DNA from 3 places in the Bacillus sp. N5-665 genome. Region 2 is predicted to be linked to each of the others. Evidence: riboswitches for the same ligand, from Rfam matches in the RefSeq annotation. Region 2 holds a riboswitch; each other region holds the start of a gene.
The links. Region 2 has a riboswitch for thiamine pyrophosphate ahead of thiC (phosphomethylpyrimidine synthase ThiC). Riboswitches for the same ligand answer to the same signal wherever they lie in the genome.
Positions count from the first base shown of each region.

Region 1: linked by a shared signal. The riboswitch ahead of tenA (thiaminase II) and the one ahead of thiC (phosphomethylpyrimidine synthase ThiC) in region 2 are both predicted to bind thiamine pyrophosphate.
Region 3: linked by a shared signal. The riboswitch ahead of tenA (thiaminase II) and the one ahead of thiC (phosphomethylpyrimidine synthase ThiC) in region 2 are both predicted to bind thiamine pyrophosphate.

Region 1 is NZ_CP093325.1:4,774,503-4,781,309, reverse strand. Features, by position in the region: gene MNO09_RS27195 (SH3 domain-containing protein) at 1-971, opposite strand, end outside; TPP riboswitch at 1,241-1,352, shown strand; TPP riboswitch at 1,413-1,516, shown strand; gene tenA (thiaminase II) at 1,599-2,294, shown strand; gene MNO09_RS27185 (ABC transporter ATP-binding protein) at 2,263-3,012, shown strand; gene MNO09_RS27180 (ABC transporter permease) at 3,012-3,764, shown strand; gene MNO09_RS27175 (ABC transporter substrate-binding protein) at 3,761-4,762, shown strand; gene tenI (thiazole tautomerase TenI) at 4,773-5,393, shown strand; gene thiO (glycine oxidase ThiO) at 5,386-6,495, shown strand; gene thiS (sulfur carrier protein ThiS) at 6,511-6,714, shown strand; gene thiG (thiazole synthase) at 6,717-6,807, shown strand, end outside.
Region 2 is NZ_CP093325.1:275,197-282,003, forward strand. Features, by position in the region: gene MNO09_RS03595 (LTA synthase family protein) at 1-1,242, opposite strand, end outside; gene MNO09_RS03600 (YkvA family protein) at 1,789-2,154, shown strand; gene MNO09_RS03605 (metal-binding protein) at 2,205-2,696, shown strand; gene MNO09_RS03610 (magnetosome magnetite crystal formation protein family) at 2,814-3,131, opposite strand; gene lldP (L-lactate permease) at 3,429-5,084, shown strand; TPP riboswitch at 5,156-5,271, shown strand; gene thiC (phosphomethylpyrimidine synthase ThiC) at 5,384-6,807, shown strand, end outside.
Region 3 is NZ_CP093325.1:2,943,752-2,950,558, forward strand. Features, by position in the region: gene MNO09_RS17815 (DUF898 family protein) at 416-748, opposite strand; gene MNO09_RS17820 (heterocycloanthracin/sonorensin family bacteriocin) at 1,252-1,593, opposite strand; gene tenA (thiaminase II) at 1,887-2,576, opposite strand; TPP riboswitch at 2,699-2,804, opposite strand; gene ddlB (D-alanine--D-alanine ligase) at 2,877-3,791, opposite strand; gene pdxR (MocR-like pyridoxine biosynthesis transcription factor PdxR) at 3,796-5,244, opposite strand; gene MNO09_RS17840 (homoserine dehydrogenase) at 5,405-6,448, opposite strand; gene MNO09_RS17845 (esterase/lipase family protein) at 6,536-6,807, opposite strand, start outside.

The sequences.
Region 1 (6,807 bases), 1.0 Mb from region 2:
ACTGTTGTATATAATTTCCCGTTTATTTGATGGGCGATGAACACAACATTGCCATAGCTAGCTGAATAATATGATTTCACAACTTTACCTGCAGCTGCCGCCTGGATAGAGACATTACCTTGAGCTGCAATATCTATACCATAATGCATTTGTTCCCAGCGTATATCAAAGGTTGAGCTAATTCTTCCTTGAGTAGGGAATTTGAAAACTGCTGGAATGGAAGTAGTTTGAGCCGTTTGAGCTTGTGATTGATTTTGCATCACATAATGTTTTGCTACGTATCCGTATCCTGTGCCAAAACGAATTTTATACCAAGTTCCTACAGTTTCCACTACTTGTATTTGTGTACCATTTTGTAATGAACCAAGTAGTGCACTACTTGTACTAGCGTTGCCACGTACATTAAGTTTAGGTGTTGCAACTGTGTATTTCGTATTATTTTGAACTGTGATGCCTTTTACTAAAGGCTGTGAACCATTAGCCACAAATGCTTTTTGTACGTAACCTGTTTTGCCATTATGTAAAATTTTATACCACTCGCCTTGTTCTTCTTGAATGGTAATGAATTTTCCATTTGGTAATACATCTAAAATTGAAGATTCTAAATTAGGTTCAGAACGAACGTTTAATGCATTGGCATTAACGATGTATTGATTATTAGATTGAAGTTTGTTTTTTAGTAGAATAGCATCTTTTTGTACGTAACCTACTTTATTATTAACAGATACTTTATACCAGCCATTAGTTGTTTCAAGTATGTTCACTTTCGTATTAAAGCGAATTGTATCAATTGATGAGCTATTTGCGTTATCTTTTGTATGTAAGGCTACTTGATCGACTTTGACATATCCAGTTTTCACATTAGATAATTGTTCAGCGTTGGCTGTTTGTACATTTGTTTCTCCCATAGAAGGAAGTAAAGAGGCAATTGCGACAGTAGTTGCTGTTAAAGCAGTAGCTTTCATATTCATATAATAGAGACCTCCTCTAGTTGTATAGTTGTAATTTTATTATAGTATAAAGATATAATATAGTGGGTGTATTCACATAAATGTAATATGAAATCAATATAAAAATAAATTTTTTGAGGATAATGATTCCTTTTTATCCGATTAATTAGGATAATAATTTCTAAGATAGAATATAAGTAGTATATAGTTTTGTTATTTTGTTGACAATTGAGAAAATTAAAACAGTTGATGATGTCTTATTACGATGTTATACTGACAGTGATAATTTCATAGTTTGCTAGGAGAGCTGGTGTTGCCAGCTGAGAGTAGGCCGTAAGCCTTTGATCCTTTTCATTACCTGATCTAGATTATGCTAGCGTAGGGAAGCAATTCGGACACTAATAATAAGTCCCCGTTTCTTTGCGTATAGAAACGGGGCTTTTTTGTTTGAAAATTTCATATTGAAACCACTAGGGGTGCTTGTTGTGCTGAGAGAGGAATAATCCTTAACCCTTATAACACCTGATCTAGGTAATACTAGCGAAGGGAAGTGGAGCAACGAATAAATTATAATTTTATTTGCTGTAACCACTTCTTATTTAGAAGTGGTTTTTTATTTAGATATATAAATCGAAAGGGGATAGAGAAATGAAATTTTGCGATAGATTATTAGAAACTGTACAACCAGTTTGGGAGATGAGTCATAATCATCCGTTTGTAGTAGGTATGGGGGATGGCACGTTAGAAAAAGATAAGTTTCAGTATTACATTATTCAAGATTATTTATATTTGTTAGATTATGCAAAGCTATATGCGATTGGTGTTGTAAAAGCAACGAACCCACAAGTAATGGGGAAATTTGCTGAACAAATTGATGGCATATTAAATGGAGAAATGACAATCCATAAACAGTATGCAAAAAGACTTGGAATTTCTATAGAAGAGATAGAGTCTGCAAAGCCATCTGCTAAAAATTTAGCTTATACAAATTACATGATGTCTGTATCTCAAAATGGCACACTTGCGGAATTAATAGCAGCACTTCTTCCATGTATGTGGAGCTACTGGGAAATTGGAAAGCGTTTAAATGATATTCCTGGAGCAAGAGATCATGAGTTCTTTGGTGAGTGGATTCAAGGATATAGTTCTGAAGAATACGGTAACCTTTGTATTTGGTTAATCGATTTATTAAATGAAATGGCAGTTGGAAAGTCTGAAAAAGAGCTAGATCGATTAGAGGAGATTTTCCTATATTCCAGTCGATTTGAATATTTATTCTGGGATATGTCCTATCGTAAGGAGATGTGGGGATTTGAGGAGCAAGAACATACTACAGTTTCATAATGTTTCTTTTCATTATGATGAGAAACCAATCATCAATGAATTAAATGCTTCTATACAAGATAAAGAGTTTGTAAGTATTATCGGACCGAGTGGATGCGGGAAAAGTACTCTATTTCGCCTTATTACAGGTTTAGAAGAAGTAAGTACTGGGCAGATAGAGCTGACAGAAACGAAGAGCCATCCTGTAGGGTATATGCCCCAAAAAGATATGCTCCTGCCGTGGCGAACGATTATTGAGAATGCTGCTCTGCCGCTAGAGTGTCAAGGTGTACAGAAGAAAGAAGCACAAATAAAGGCCAAGGAACTGCTACATAAATTTGGCTTACAAGGGTATGAGACAAAATATCCGAAAGATTTATCTGGTGGTATGAGACAACGCGTATCTTTTATTCGAACTTTATTAACAGGCGGGGAGATATTGTTGTTAGATGAACCGTTTAGCGCGTTGGACGCTTTAACGAAGGCATCTTTGCAAGAATGGCTGTTTGAACAATGGAAAGAGTGGGAAAAAACAATTTTATTTATCACTCATGATGTGGAAGAAGCGTTGTTTCTTTCTAATCGAATTTTAGTAGTAGAGCAGCAACCGATAACTACTTTAACCGAGAGGGTTGTACCGCTTGATCGTAATCGAACAAGAAAAGATTTATATAAGCCTGAAGTGTTAGCGCTTAAAGATGAGCTTCTTAGTATGTTACAAAGGCAGGTACTCGTATGATGAACCGGTTGAAGGAGCTATTACCTGCCCTTACACTTTCTAGTATTTTACTTGCCTTTTGGGAAGTAGGCGCAAGAATCGTAGATGAAATGTACATTTTACCGTCACCGTCTGCAATTGTGATGAAGATATGGAAACTAAAAGATATATTATTTACGGTTCATTTGCCGGCAACCTTATCGGTCGTTTTAATAGGGGTGGCTATTTCTATCGTACTTGGGGTAGGGCTAGCGATGTTAATGAATGCGAGTAATTGGATGGAGAGAGCATTTTATCCATTATTAGTTGCCTCACAAACGATTCCTATTACAGCGCTTGCGCCGCTTTTCGTTTTATGGTTTGGATATACGATCTGGAGTAAGGTTGTTGTTACTGTTTTAATTACGTTTTTCCCAATTGCGGTCAATACGTATGATGGACTACGCAGTACGAAAAAAGAATGGGAGGAGCTCTTAGTTACGTATGGGGCAACGAAAAAAGATGTTTTTCTTAAATTAAAGTTACCATCTGCTCTTCCTTATTTTTTCTCAGCTTTAAAAATTGCAGTTCCGCTTAGTGTAATTGGGGCAGCAATCGGTGAGTGGCTCGGTGCACAAGCTGGGCTTGGATATTTCAGTAAAAGAATGATGACGCAGTTAGACGGAGCAGGTGTATTTGCACCCATTGTATTGTTATCATTATTAGCTATTTTCTTCGTCATACTTATCTCAGTATTAGAAAAGAAATTTATTAGTTGGAGGAAGTATTCATGAAATTTTTAAAACGCATCTTTGTGTTGACATTATTAGTTGCAATGATCGCTGGATGTTCTAGTAATTCAGCGTCAGATAAGAATAAAAAAGAAAAAGAAATAACGGTCATGCTTGATTGGTACCCAAATGCGGTACATAGCTTTATTTATGCGGCGATTGAAAAAGGATACTTTAAAGAAGAAGGAGTCAAGGTGAATATTAAATTCCCTTCTAATCCGACTGATCCATTAACTTTAGCAGCTGCAGGAAAAGTAACGGTTGGCTTATATTATCAGCCAGATGTTGTCATGGCAAAAGCAAATGAACAAATTCCAGTGAAATCAATTGGAGCTGTCGTACGTTCACCATTAAATCATGTTGTATCGCTGAAATCAGCAGGCATTCAATCGCCAAAAGATTTAGAGGGGAAAACAGTTGGATATTCTGGAACACCTTTAAGTGAGATGTATTTAAAAACGATGGTAAAAGAAGCTGGTGGTAATCCAGATACAGTGAAAGTAGTCGATGTTGGCTTTGATCTAGTACCGGCATTAATTACGAAGAAAGTGGATGCGGTAACAGGGGCATACATTAACCATGAAGTACCTGTTATGCGTCATGAAGGTCATGAACCAGCATACTTTAATCCAGCCGATTACGGTGTACCGAATTATCATGAGCTTGTATTTGTAACAGGTGATAAAACGTTGAAAAAAGATAAAGAAGCGTTACAAGCCTTCTTACGTGGTACGAAAAAAGGCTATGATTTTATGAAGAAAAATCCAGATGAAGCATTAAATATTTTATTAAATCATCAAGAAAAAGAAAACTTCCCACTTGTACCAGAAGTTGAAAAAGAGAGTATGAAAATTTTATTAGAGAAGATGGAAACGAAAGATGAACCATTCTTATCAGATTCAAAAGAGTCATGGGAGAAACAAAATAAATGGCTGAAAGATAAAGGAATGACGAAAGAAATCGTTCCGGCCGATGAGTTCTTCGAAAATATTTTAAAGTAGGCGAATGAATATGAAAAATGAGCTTCATGTAATCTCAAATGGTCACATGTCATTCGAAGAGTTAGTGAATGTAGCGATGCAAATTGAAAGTGAGATTGACTATTTGCATATTCGTGAGCGTGAGAAAAGTACGAAGGATTTGTATGAAGGTGTGGAAAGTCTTTTGAAGAAAGGCTTTCCGGCATCAAAAATAGTGATAAATGATCGAATTGATATCGCTATTTTATTAAACATTCCACGCGTGCAGCTAGGATATCGAAGCGCAAATGTAAGGTCAGTGAAAGAAAAGTTTTCTTATTTGCATGTCGGCTATTCTGTACATTCTTTAGAAGAGGCGATCGATGCATTTAAGAATGGAGCGGATTCACTCGTCTATGGTCATGTATTTCCGACAGATTGTAAAAAAGGTGTACCAGCGAGAGGGCTTGAAGAGCTTTCAGACATTGCAAAGTGTTTATCCATACCGATTACAGCAATTGGTGGAATTACCACGGAAAATATCGGGGATGTTCTTACTAACGGTGTCAGTGGTATTGCTGTTATGTCTGGGATTATAAGTAGTAGTAACCCGTATAGCAAAGCGAAATCTTATAAGGAATCAATAAGAAAGTGGGCGGAAAAACATGTGTAAGAAGTATGATGTAGCGATAATTGGTGGTGGTGTAATCGGTAGTTCAGTTGCACATTTTCTAGCAGAAAGAGGGCATAAAGTAGCGATTATAGAGAAGCAAAGAATTGCATCTGAAGCCTCGAAAGCAGCCGCTGGTTTACTTGGGGTTCAGGCAGAATGGGATGCATATAACCCACTATTTGAACTTGCGAGAGAAAGCCGTGCTATATTTCCACAACTTGCAGCAGTTTTACGTGAAAAAACAGGCATCGATATTGGGTATGATGAGAAAGGCATTTATCGCATTGCCCAAAATGAAGATGAGAAGGAAAGAATTTTTCACATTATGGATTGGCAGCAGAAAACAGGTGAAGATTCTTACTTTCTAACGGGAGATCGTTTACGAGAGAAAGAACCGTTTCTATCTGATTCAATTATAGGTGCTGTATATTATCCAAAAGACGGTCATGTTATTGCACCGGAGCTTACGAAAGCATTCGCACATTCCGCATCAATTTCGGGTGCTGATATATATGAACAGACAGAAGTGTTTGATATTCGTATTGAAAACAATAAAGTGACTGGGATTGTGACGAGCGAAGGTATTATAGCATGCGAGAAAGTTGTTATTGCGGGTGGTTCATGGAGCACGAAGTTACTAGGGCATTTTCACCACGAATGGGGTACATATCCAGTTAAAGGAGAAGTAGTAGCGGTAAGAAGTAGAAAACCACTTTTAAAGGCGCCTATTTTCCAAGAAAGATTTTACATTGCACCAAAGCGCGGCGGACGTTACGTAATTGGAGCAACGATGAAGCCTCATACGTTTAATAAAACCGTGCAACCAGAAAGTATTACTTCTATATTAGAGCGCGCGTATACAATATTGCCAACTTTAAAAGAAGCAGAGTGGGAAAGCGCATGGGCAGGGTTAAGACCACAATCGAATCATGAAGCTCCTTATATGGGAGAGCATGAAGAAATAAAAGGTTTATACGCTTGTACTGGGCATTATCGAAACGGTATTTTATTAAGTCCTGTTTCTGGTCAGTATATGGCTGATTTAATAGAAGGAAAGCAGGCGAATCATTTGCTAGATTCATTGCTTTCTAAAATAGTTTAGAAAGGGGATGGAAGTTTGAATTTAAAAATTAATGGTAACCAACTTGAAGTGCCAGAGAGTGTGAAAACAGTGGCTGAGCTACTTACGCATTTAGAGTTAGATAACAGAATTGTAGTAGTAGAGCGTAATAAAGATATTTTACAAAAAGATGATCATACAGATACATCTGTTTTTGATGGAGACCAAATTGAGATTGTAACTTTCGTAGGAGGCGGTTGATTATGTTAAACATTGGATCATTTTCATTTCATTCTAGACTTTTATTAGGAACAGGGAAATTCCCTGATTTTGATGTACAGCAAAAGGCAATTG
Region 2 (6,807 bases):
GTAATGGTTTGTTAAAGTAAGGAAGCGAGTATAGAACGGTTGCTTCACTTCTTTTAACATATCGATAGATTGATCGAAGTATTCGATATCTTTTAATCCCCAATTTAATTTCGTTTCTGGCGTAATCTTGTAGTCAAGCTCGTTGTAGTAACGATCATAACCAAGTGCCGGATACATAATGTTACGGTTCCAGAATGTTGCGTTGTTCGCATGGAATACTGATGTGTGATATCCTTGCTCACGTAAAATTTCTGGAGTTGCTGTATATTCGTTATTACCGTGTGTGAAGAATACAGCACCACGGTCTAGTGGATACATTGAAGTATCTACTAAGAATTCAGCATCAGATGTTTTTCCTTGCCCAGTTTGATGGAAGAAGTTATCAAAGTAATAACTTTCTTTCGTAAATTGGTTTAAGAATGGTGTAACTTCTTGTCCGTTAACCGTTGCACCAATTAAGAATGTTTGTAATGACTCAAGAGAGACAACAATTACGTTTTTCCCTTTTGCAGTACCAAACATATTTGGATCTGGTTTGCTTTGCGTTGTTTTTACGTAGTTCTCTGTTTCTTGTAATTTACTACCGTCAGCAAAAGCTTTTTGTGAACTTGATTTTGCTTGTAAGCCAAGATCATACACTTGGTGTACATATAAACCTAAGTTTTTAACAAGCATAACGCGGTCGAATGAACGTGTTAATAGTTCAGGACGCTCAGCTTCTGCAAGTCCTAAGTTTGCGAAGAAAATAGCAACTGTTGACACGAAGTATAGGGAACGCATTGGGCGTGCTACACGTTCTGTCGGTGCAAAATTCTTCATCTTCTTCAATAAAATGAAGAATACAATAATATCAGCAAATGCAAGGATAATTTTGTAGTTAAACAATTCTTTCACACTAGAACCTAAACTTCCAAAGTTAGATGTTTGTCCTAGTACTGGTAAAGTAACGAAGTCATTGTAGAATCCGTAGAACATTACGTTACCAACAAGAACGATTGTTAAAACAAAATTAATTCCAAGTGCTATATAGTTACGTTTTTTCCCTTTTGCAAATAATGCAAGACCAACAAGCAGTAATGATGCTGCTAATGGGCTAAGGAATAAAATGAATTCTTGCATGAAAGATTCAAGTTTTAAATCAAAGCTTGTGCGTGTAATAAGGTACGTCTTCAGCCATAAAGCTAAAGCTACGAATACAGTGAAACGCACATTTTGAAATTGTGATTTCAAGGTTTCTTTCATTCATTTCCACCCTTTCTCTATCAGGCTTGGTCGATTTTGGAGCGAAAAATGCTAAAATAAAAAATACATAGTTTTCTTGGCCATAATTAGAGGTTCTATATTCACCCATATACGACTATAACTATGCATACCCTTTTGGTTTCTTGTGTTGCTCATAAGCATAACGTCATTTCTGTATTATACAACAAAATTCATTTCTGAGAAACACTATAACATTTTACATTTTTTGTATAAGATTTGTCACTACCAGAGAAAACTTTAACATTCGTTTATACGTCCGTCAACTAGAAAATATAACAAAGGTAGAGCAGAATGTTAAGTGAAAGTGAAAATTTTCTGTGTTGAGAAATAAGAAATGACAATGGGTAAGCGGCTATCTAGAAACCTATTATATGAAGGGAAGTATGTAAAAATTAACGAACACTTGTTCTTTTTTAGTTTGTTTGTTACAATGAAAGTTCATTGATAGATTATGTGTAATTTTGATGAACTTTTACTGATAACATATTGTAGCTTATTTCTTTAAAAAAATAGGGAGGCTTTTACATGGAACAAAAATTTTCAGTTGAAGCGTTTTGGAAGAAAGCAAAACATGTTGCAAAGCAAGCAGGACAGTCGGTCATTTATGTAAGTTTATTATTGTTTTATGTTTTGCAAAGACCTGATGTTCCAAAGCGAGTGAAAATTATTGTGATTGGAGCACTTGCTTATTTTATTGCACCAATTGATGCCATCCCAGATTTCATTGCTGGAGTTGGTTATACAGATGATTTAGGGGCGTTAATGGCTGCTCTATTACAAGCGTCGTTATACGTCAATGAAGAGGTGAAAGATAAGGCACGAGTGAAGTTGGCAGAATGGTTTGGTTCGGATATAGACACATCCTTTATCGATCAGAAATTAGATCAATAGGTGAGAACTGTCATATGGTGACGGGGCGAACGTAAGCGAGGAAGTGCATTATGCCATCAGGAAGAACGCATACGACAATAAACTTAATATCCCTTCCGGTTGTTTTGTTTATGCTCTTTTCGTATGGATTAACAAACTTGGATTTTTTATTAACTTTTGCAATTGGCTTTTTAGTAGGTACTTCATTTTTAACGCCTGATTTAGATACATATAGTAATGCGTATAATAAATGGGGGTTCCTACGTATATTTTGGTATCCGTATAAGAAGGTCATGCCGCATCGCTCCTTCTTTACACATACAATTATACTTGGTGATGTGATTCGTATTGCATACATGTTAATTGTATTTTCTCCGTTTTTATTCCTATTAAATATAATTGCGTTTGACGGGAATTTAATAGAAATTGCGAAGGAACATGAGGTTGAAATTGTAACGTTCATAATGGGAATTGTTGTGGCAAGCACGCTTCACATTATAGCGGATAAAGTGAATACGCGCCGCAAGAAAATGATGAGAAAAAAGAAGAAGCGCAGAAGATAAAAAAACCGTCCCAAAAGGTATTTTGGGACGGTTTTTTCTTATTAAAAGGTTATCGTATCGCCGATGAAATTTCATTTGCCATTATGCGTGCTGCTTTAATCAAACGTTTGTTTAAAATTAAGCTTTCAGTACCTTAATACCTTTTACGATGTTCCAAATGAAATAGTATAAGCTAATGATGCTGCAAATACATAAAACGATGATGGATCCAATTCCGAATGTTACGTCTGGTTGTTCAGATCCAAGACCCATAATTCCTAAAATCATCACACCAATGAATGTAGCAATACTTGGGATAATATGTGTCCATAGAGCACGTTTTGCATGTGGTTTTGTTTCAGAATCGCCCACAATCCACACGATAATAGGGAATAAGATAGGGGCAAATAATACACTAAAGTATGATAAAGCTGCTAATATTTTGTTTCCGTTCATATATATCACCTCATAAATAATGTTCGTTGTTATACCTTTATTATGCAGGAGATTTAGTGAGCTTCCTATCGATAAACATTACAAGAACATGACGTTTTTGTAAGATTTTTATATTAAATAATAAAATTTTCAAAAAAATCTTTTTTAATAGAAATTGTTATGGTACAGTATAAATGAAAGTTTTGAAAACGTTTTCCTAAACGTTTTTTTTCTTTTTAGACTTAAAGGTATGATGACCTGATAGTCTATTGATGAGGTTATTCTATTTAAAAGGGGATTCTTTAGGGGGAGAGAACAATGAACACATGGACACAAGTTTATGATCCGTTCGGAAACATTTGGATTTCGGCAGCGGTCGCACTTATTCCGATTATCTTTTTTTTCTTAGCTTTAGCAGTTTTCCGCATGAAGGGGTATGTGGCAGGATTTATTACAGTTGTACTTACAATTTTAGTTGCGTTATTCGCTTATAAGATGCCGTTTACGATGGCGATGGCAGTGACGGGATATGGTTTTTTATACGGACTATGGCCAATTGCTTGGATTATCATTATGTCGGTATTTTTATATAAAATATCTGTGAAAACAGGTCAATTCGATGTGATTCGTGCATCTGTATTATCCATTACAAATGACCATCGTTTACTCGTTATTTTAATCGGTTTTTCATTCGGAGCATTTTTGGAAGGGGCAGCAGGATTTGGTGCACCAGTAGCGATTACCGCAGCGCTTCTTGCAGGTCTTGGGTTAAATCCTTTATATGCAGCGGGTCTTTGTTTAATCGCAAATACGGCACCAGTAGCGTTCGGAGCGATGGGAATTCCGATTACAGTTGCTGGACAAGTAACAGGTATTGATCCGCATAAAATTGGACAAATGGCTGGGCATCAATTACCGTTCTTATCATTATTTGTTCCGTTCTTTATCGTATTTTTAATGGATGGATTTAAAGGGGTAAGACAAACATGGCCGGCTCTATTTGTAGCAGGTAGCTCATTTGCAATTACGCAGTTCATTACAGCGACGTTCTTAGGACCAGAACTTCCGGATATTACGTCAGCACTTGTAAGTTTAGTGAGTTTATCGCTATTCTTAAAAGTTTGGCAGCCGAAAGAAATCTATCAGTCTAAAGAAGCAAATAGTGAAGTAGCAGCAACGGCGATATCTATGCCGAAACTAACGGTAGGAAAAGTAGTAAAAGCATGGTCTCCATTCATTATTTTAACTGTGATGGTAGTCATTTGGAGCCAAAGTTTCTTTAAAGCGTTATTTGCTCCAGGCGGTGCTTTGGAAAGCCTTGTGTTTAAGTTTGATGTTCCAGGCTTACACAATTTAGTAATGAAAGCAGAACCAATTGTAAATAAACCGACGCCTTATGAAGCAATCTTGAAATTAGATATTTTATCAGCGACGGGAACAGCAATTTTAATTGCTTGTATCATTTCTATCTTTATTTTGAAAATGAGTGCAAAAGATGCAGTAGTAACATTTAAAGAAACGTTACATGAACTTAAGATGCCAATTCTATCTATCGGATTCGTATTAGGATTCGCGTTTATCGCAAACTATTCTGGTCTATCTTCTACATTAGCATTAGCACTTGCAGGAACTGGCGGACTATTCCCGTTCTTCTCACCATTCCTAGGCTGGATCGGTGTATTTTTAACAGGATCCGATACGTCAGCGAATGCACTGTTCTCGAATTTACAAGCGATTACAGCGCAGCAAGTCGGTGTATCTGAAGTACTTCTCGTTGCAGCAAATACAACGGGCGGTGTAACAGGAAAGATGATTTCTCCGCAATCGATTGCGATTGCTTGTGCGGCAGTTGGACTTGCTGGAAAAGAATCAGATTTATTCCGATTTACAGTGAAGCATAGTTTATTCTTCGTAATTATTGTTGGTATTATGACGTATGTACAGGCATATTATTTAACGTGGATGATTCCATAAATAACAAAAGAAATAAACTTTGCATTTTTCAGATTATCGTGTATGATGAGAAAGTATTGAAAATTAAATCAGTGATAAACTAGGGGTGCCTAACGTATGCGTAGGCTGAGAGAGAAGCGTGTGAACTTCTTAACCCTTTGGACCTGATCTGGCTCGTACCAGCGTAGGGAAGTTAACGGCTTTACATAATGATGTCTTTATGAGCCAGGTCCTTATTTTTTTATGGACCTGGCTCTTTTTATTTTGGCATACGCTGGCCATATCTCGTCCTTGTCACGTACAGGGGGGCAACAAAGGTTATGAAACAGTCTGTTTCAGCTGAGCAAATTGAATTGAAATCGAGTTTACCAGGAAGTAAGAAAGTGTATGTGGATGGACCACGCACGGGTATGAAAGTGCCGATGCGCGAGATTGAACAAAGCGAAACGAACGGTATTCCGAATCCGCCAATTCGTGTATATGATACGAGCGGTCCTTATACAGATCCTGCGTATAAAGTGGAACTGGAAAAGGGGTTGCAGGCGCCGCGCCACTCTTGGATCCTGGAGCGCGGAGATGTAGAAGCATACGAAGGGCGCGAAGTAAAACCAGAGGATGACGGTGTGAAAGTGGCTTCGAAACATACGCCTGTTTTCCCGCAAATGGATCGCCAGCCGCTTAGAGCAAGGCATGGTGCAAATGTTACGCAAATGCATTATGCACGTAATGGTATCATTACGTCTGAGATGGAATATGTTGCGATTCGTGAAGGAGTAGAGCCTGAGTTTGTTCGTAAGGAAATCGCGGAAGGTCGTGCCATTTTACCAGCGAATATTAACCATCCGGAAGCAGAACCGATGATTATCGGCCGTAACTTTCACGTAAAGGTCAATGCAAATATCGGAAACTCTGCTGTATCTTCTTCTATTGCAGAAGAAGTAGAGAAGATGACGTGGGCAACGCGCTGGGGCGCAGATACGATTATGGATTTATCTACAGGTAAAAATATTCATACGACGCGTGAGTGGATTATTCGTAACGCGCCTGTACCAGTTGGGACTGTACCGATCTATCAAGCGCTGGAAAAAGTAAACGGAATTGCAGAAGATTTAACGTGGGAAGTGTATCGTGATACGTTAATTGAGCAAGCTGAGCAAGGTGTTGATTACTTTACGATTCACGCGGGCGTATTACTTCGTTACATTCCGATTACTGCAAAGCGTACGACAGGTATCGTTTCACGTGGTGGTTCAATTATGGCACAGTGGTGTTTATTCCATCATAAAGAAAACTTCTTATACACTCATTTTGAAGAGATATGTGAAATTATGAAGCAGTATGATGTTTCGTTCTCTCTTGGAGATGGATTACGTCCAGGTTCGATTGCAGATGCAAATGACGAAGCACAGTTTTCTGAGCTTGAAACACTTGGTGAATTAACGAAGATTGCTTGGAAACATGATGTGCAAGTGATGATTGAAGGACCTGGGCATGTACCGATGCATTTAATTAAAGAGAATATGGAGAAAGAGCTTGATATTTGTCAGGGCGCGCCGTTCTATACACTTGGGCCGTTAACAACAGATATTGCACCAGGTTATGACCATATTACATCGGCAATTGGAGCGGCGATGATTGGCTGGTTTGGAACGGCGATGCTTTGTTATGTAACGCCGAAAGAACATTTAGGTTTACCGAATAAAGATGATGTTCGCACGGGGGTTATTACGTACAAAATCGCTGC
Region 3 (6,807 bases), 2.7 Mb from region 2:
TGGTGCTTCTTTTTCAGGCTTTAAATTTTGATTATTTTTCTTGCTATGTAACACAAATTACATTGTGCTATATGATACAATCCTAATGTTGTTAGAATCACTTTTTTAAATGGTAAATTTATACTAGAAGGTACTCATATCCAACAGTTTAAGAAAAAGAAAAGTCTCAAAATAACTAAATGTAGAGACAGAAAATTTTCATTTAAGGATGACTTCAAAACCATTAACTTAAGAAACGGATATTCTTCAGAGCGAAAAATAAAAAGGTTTCTTTCAAAATGTATGGAATTTTTGTTCTGGAGGTATTCATATTTGTTAACTGAATGAGCATGGGCTATTTATCTATATTTTCGTTTTTCATACCATAAATAAAAATACCAGTCGTTATAGACTGGTATTATAAAGCTAATGTTTTTTAATTGATAAATGTAGTATTTTTTACTTTCCAGTCTTCAAGTTTAATGAAAACCCAGAATGAGTAGATTCCTAGAGTGATAATTGATAAGAGCAACCATTTTATCCAATTACCAAACAAGCCTACAGCAGAACCATTGAATTTCATACGGTGCCCGTTAACTACTGTATGATTTATTTTCCAACCATAAACCATACATAAAGCCCAAGGGTAACAAATACCAAGGGTAAAAACTGTAATAAGTACACCAAGGATACTCCAACCAATAAAGCTGAATAATCCACCATCAAAAAATGAGTGGCGACCATTTTTTAATTCAGAACCGATTTCCATAAAAAACTCCTAACATATATACATTCATAATGACAAAAACAAATTATATCACAATAAAATGGTTTCAGGTCTATAAATCGTAATATAAAGTAAAACAAAAACATCTTACAGAAACAAAGCGCCTTATCTCAAGTTCTTAATTTTGTATACTAGAGCGGTGCATTTAATAAAAATAGTTACATAGTTGTAAAAATTTATAAGGTGGTAAGATTTTTTTATGATTAAGTTTAATTATATGAGAAATATGAAAAAAGAAAAAAGGGCTGATAGAAGCCCTTCTTTTTGGTTCTGGTGCAATAAATTTACTTACGAAAGTCAAAGATCGCATAAATGGTATAGAACATAAAAAAGACATTCGATTGTTGATTTGAAATAAAGTCACAATGTTTATAAAAAGGTGGGATAAATTGTTTCTTTAAATTAAAGGATGCTACATGTGTTTTGATTAAATTTTTTTATAAAAATTGTATAATACTTCACAAATGGATTCCTTTTTTCTCTAATCAATATTCATATGTTACAATAGTACCAGTTGTATCAGTAGTACCATTAAAACCACTAAAACAATTAGAACAACCACCACAACCACCACAACTACCACAGCCACCACAACCGCCACAACCAAAACAACCGAAGCAACCAATACAACGGAATCCACCACAACGAAATCCACCACAGCGACCGCCACAACCACCACAGCGACCACAACCGCCACAGCGACGAGCATCATCTTCAATATAGTAATATGGATATTGGTTTTGCTGGTCCCAATACACAATATTTCCAGATTGGTAATCATTAAGGCTTAACGCTTGTAGTTCTTGTTGAAACTTATTCATTTTCATGACCTCCGTTTATAAACTTCAACCTTTTCAATGCTTTCCTATATTTCTGTTCGTTAAATCTAAGTAGAAATAGCGCTATAAACTAAGTTCAATACGTACCCCTACAAAATATGACCTATCACTAGATAATGCACCTTGTTCATATACCTATTTTTAGGTTATTTTTCCATAGGCTCATTTTTATAAATTGAAAAAAGACGCACTTAGATTGATGCGTCTTTTTGCGATACTTCTTTTATGAAATCATATACATAGGTATTATCCATACCTATGTATAGCAATACCCCTACTCATTATCCAATGACATCTTCTACTTCTGTATTCACTGGCCACTTTTCTAAAGTATAAGCCATTTTCCAAAATGAATATTCATATTGACTGCTAATAATGAAATGCTGTTTCATTCGCTTACGGTCAGACTCTGTTACGTTTTCAGCGATAGTATCTAATCTTGTAATTTGCTCTTCAACTAGCGTACGGAACCAATCAGATCCATAAGCAGAAATCCATTCGTTATAAATTGGCTCTTCTGGCTGATACTCTTTTAAACGCTCACCAATTTCATAATACAACCAATAGCAAGGTAAAATTGCTGCAATGATATCGCCTAAATGTCCTTCATACGCAGCACGATACATATGTGAAGTATAAGCGTATGCAGTTGGAGCAGGGATAAAATTATCTTTTTCTTCTTGTGTTATCCCAAGTTTCTCCGCAAAATTCTCATGTAAAGATAATTCCGCCTCGTATGTATTTTGAGCATGGTGTGCCATACGAGCTGTTGTTTCTAATTCCAGTGCTTTTGCAGCTCCTAAAGTTTGTACTCTAGCAAAGTGACTCAAATAATATGAATCTTGAAGCACATAATAGCGAAAACTAGCTAAATCTAAAGTTCCTTCACCAAGTTGTTTTACAAAAGGGTGATGAAAACTAGCTTCCCAAATTGAATCTACTTCTTGACGTAATGATTGTGAAAATTTCATTTAAATCCCTCCAATAAAGTATAAAATTTAAGTATTTACCCACAGTTATTAAATCTGTAAAATAAAAAAACTTTCTTTACAAACGTAAAGAAAGTGAAAGTGACAGTATTTATTCATAAAATAGTAATGTCTTCCCACTTCCCTACGCTAGTATTAACCAGATCAGGTACTAAGAGTCTCAAATTCTCGTTTGATCTCAGCCTATAATAGGCCCCCCTAGTGGATAAATATTTAATTTTCGTATTGTATTCATCATAACATACTTCATGTTACTGTCAAAAACATTCATGATACTGCTACTTAAAACCCTTCTTCTTTTCTTACTTTTAATGAAGTTTCAATAATCATATCTAATAGTTTACTATAATGAATACCAGCTGCATCTGCACTTTTCGGTAGTAAACTTGCTTGTGTCATCCCTGGTAATGTATTAACCTCCATTACATATGGAATTCCGTCCTTTACCATCATATCCACCCTTGCATAAACGCTGCATTTCAATGCTTTATAACAAGCCAGTGACGCTTTGTTTACACGTTCCTTCAATTCAGCTGGAAGCTCGATAACTTCTTCAATTGTACTAACATCATCATATTTTGCATTGTAATCAAAGAACTCAGCTGCATGTCGGATTGAAATAATAGGTAACTGTTTTCCATCAAAAATTGAACATGTAATCTCATCACCTTTTATATACTTCTCTATTACTACTTCAGAATCCCATTCAAACACAGTTTCCAGCATTGAAATTAATTCATCTTTATCATATACAATCTTTACCCCAACACTTGATCCACCAGAGTTTGGTTTTACCACTAACGGAAATCCTAACTTATCTAATTCATCAAGATTTAGATCCGCCATTTTTGTAAGTTCAATCCAATCGGGTGTTTCTATACCTTCATAGCGTAAAATCTTTTTCGAAATATTTTTGTCCATACACATACCGCTAGATAACATATTGCTCCCGCTATAAGGAATACCTAAACTTTCAAGCGTGCCTTGAACCGTCCCATCTTCTCCGTATTTTCCGTGTAATGCGAGCAGCGCAAAATCAATGTCTTTCGCTTTTTCGATTAAATCTATTTTTTCATTTAACGTAATTGGTACGATTTCATATTTATTTTTATCTAAATTTGCAATCATTTCATTTCCAGTCATAATTGATACTTGTTTTTCAGAGGATACTCCACCCATAATAACGCCAATTCTCATTTCCTCAACTCCAAATTTCATTTTTTATTGTATCACCGATTATTTTGATTCCACGAACTATTTCTTCTTCTTTCAGACGTGAAAATCCTAATCGAAAAGTAGTCGCTCCTCCTCCATCAGAATAAAAAACATCTCCAGGAGAAAATGTAACCCCTTGCTCATAACACTTTTGTAAAAGTGTGCGGGCATGAATTTTTTCTTCTAACTCTATAAATAAATGAAGTCCACCATCACCGGTCATTCTTTGAAACGGAATGTACTCATTACACGCCCCAACAGCTAACTCATATTTTTTCTTATAAACTGATCTTGCCTTTTTTAAATATTTTTCAAAATATCCTTCATGTAAATATTGAAATAGAACAGCTTGATCTAACGTAGATGTGTGAATCGTTCTTGCTCTTTTTACACTTTCTAAATGATGAATCAGCTCTTTATCTGCGATGATCCAGCCTACACGTAAGCCAGGGAAAAGTACCTTTGAAAAGCTACTAATATAAATTACATTATTACCAGCGCCAGCAAAAGTTAATAATGGTGCTAAATGTGAACCTGAATAACGTAGCTCTTCATTAAATCCATCTTCTATAATAGGAACCTTATATTTTGAGAATAATCTCATCAGTTCCGTTCTTTTCTCCGAACTCGTAACAATACCGGTTGGATTATGATAGGAAGGAATTAAATATGCGAAATCAAACTCTTTTTCACGCAAACTTTTTTCTACTTCGTTCGTATCGATGCCATCTTCATTCATATTAATTCCGTGAACTTCAAGTCCATGTAAACGGAAAAGCTTCAATGCAGCATGGTGAGTTGGATTCTCACAAATAACCCGCCCTGATTTCTTTGATAACGAGGATAGCACGATGTCTAATCCTTCTGTAAATCCATTTGTAATTAAAATATCTTTGTTCGAAATATCTACACCTTTCATTTCCATATAATGAAGTAGATAATTCATTAACGGTCTATAACCTTTTGCGTATCCGTAGTTTAATACGACATCCCCTTCAATGGACATACGAGTAAGAAAAGCTCTTTTGAAATTTTCCACATCAAATAGCTTTTCGTCCGGAGCAATGCTATTAAAAACAATCATTCCTTTTTCCCAGCGAACACCATGTTTCATTAAATCTAATTCATCCGCTAATAAGGTAACGGTATTAAGTTTATTTTTCCAATCTATTTCAACAGACGAAGTGTTCGATATATCAACCTTAGCTACAAAATTCCCTTTACCTTTAACTGCATAAATGAGTCCTTCTTGCTCTAAATCCGCATAAGCAGCGAGTACAGTATTTCTGCTCACACTTAGTAATTCACTTAATTCCCTAGTTGAAGGGATTTTTTGATCCCCGAGCAAATGACCTTTCATAATCATCTTTTTCAAATAATCTTTCAATTGAATATAAACGGGACGATCTTTCACAACTTTAAAATCTTTAAACAATTCCTTACCCCCTGCAATCATTTTTGCATATTTATTTCATTCTCAAAAGGTCCACTACATATGTATTTTTTATAAAGGGCGGTACGGTCTTATAAAGTGGAACTTTAATCAATGGGGCTGATTATCACCCACTGATTATTATCCCTTAGTAACAGGCATTTTACTGCCTATTACTAAGGGATAAATCTTTGCGGTATAAGTTAATTACATCTTTTAAAGCTGCTGCTGCGGCTCCGCGTGGATTGGAAGCACCACCAATTGTAGTAACTTGCCCCATCGTATCTGTAAAGAACGTAATTCCTTTTTCTGTCCCATTTACTTTTGCTAGCGGATGATCTTTATCTATTTCGTACGGTTCCACATGAAGAACCACTTTACCGTCCTTATCCTTATATGCTGAAGCTATTAATTTAATATATTTATTTTGTTCTTTAGCATTTCGAATTTGTTGTTTTGTAACATGTTCGATTCCTTTTATATGTATATCAGTAAGCGTATTTTCTGTTCCCATTAAACTATTTGTCAAAAGTAACAATTTACACGCACTATCAGAACCACTTACATCTAATATTGGGTTCGTTTCAGCAATCCCTTTACTTTGCGCTTCTTTCAGTGCTTCTTCAAACGTAATATCTTCCTCATTCATTTTCGTAAGAATATAATTTGTTGTCCCGTTTAATATTCCTTCTATTTTTTCAATATGGCAACCAGCTAAACTAAATTGACCAATATCAAGTGTCGGTAATGCGGCCGCAGTTGCACCACTATATCGAATTCGTACATTTGCGATTTTTGCTGCTTCATTTAGTTCTCTCCAGTTTGTAACGAGTGCGCCTTTTGAAATTGCGACAATATCCATATGTTTCTCAATCGCTTGTTTTATATATTGTTTTCCTGGATTTCCATCTTTAAGGTTTGTAACTGTTGATTCTACTAATACAGTTCCACTTATGCTAGTTGTTGCTCGTTCCTCTGGATGATGTTCAATGTATTCTTCAATTGCAGCGCTACCGCCACCGTACGTTAATAAGTGATGAATAGATAATCCATCCTCATTATGTATTGCAACATTTCTACCTAATACAGCGCTTACCACTAAATCTATTCCATATGATTCATTTATATATAAATATTTTTCATTTAATAATTTTATAAACTCTCTTCCTACTGTCCCATATCCTGATAATACAACTTGAACTTTCATAATATCCCCCCATATTTTTCTACCATATCCCTCTTTCAATATAATATAAAGCGCCCTCGAATTCCATCGAGAGCGCTTTATTATTACCTATTTCGGTAAACGTGATAGCTTTTCAGCAATTGTTCTATAAAATTCTTGAATGCTAGAAAAACCTAACGTATCTGAAACACTTAATCCTACCATGTCGAGATGGTCCCAATTCGCTTTCGTTTCGATATGATTCCATTTTCCAACCTGTAATGACTCATTATTATTTACAGCAACATTAGAAGATGGTGCAATCATAGAATTTGTATTTACTACACCATCATTTTGCCACCAAGAAGTATCAACTAACGGACGGTTTTCTTCATATCTCG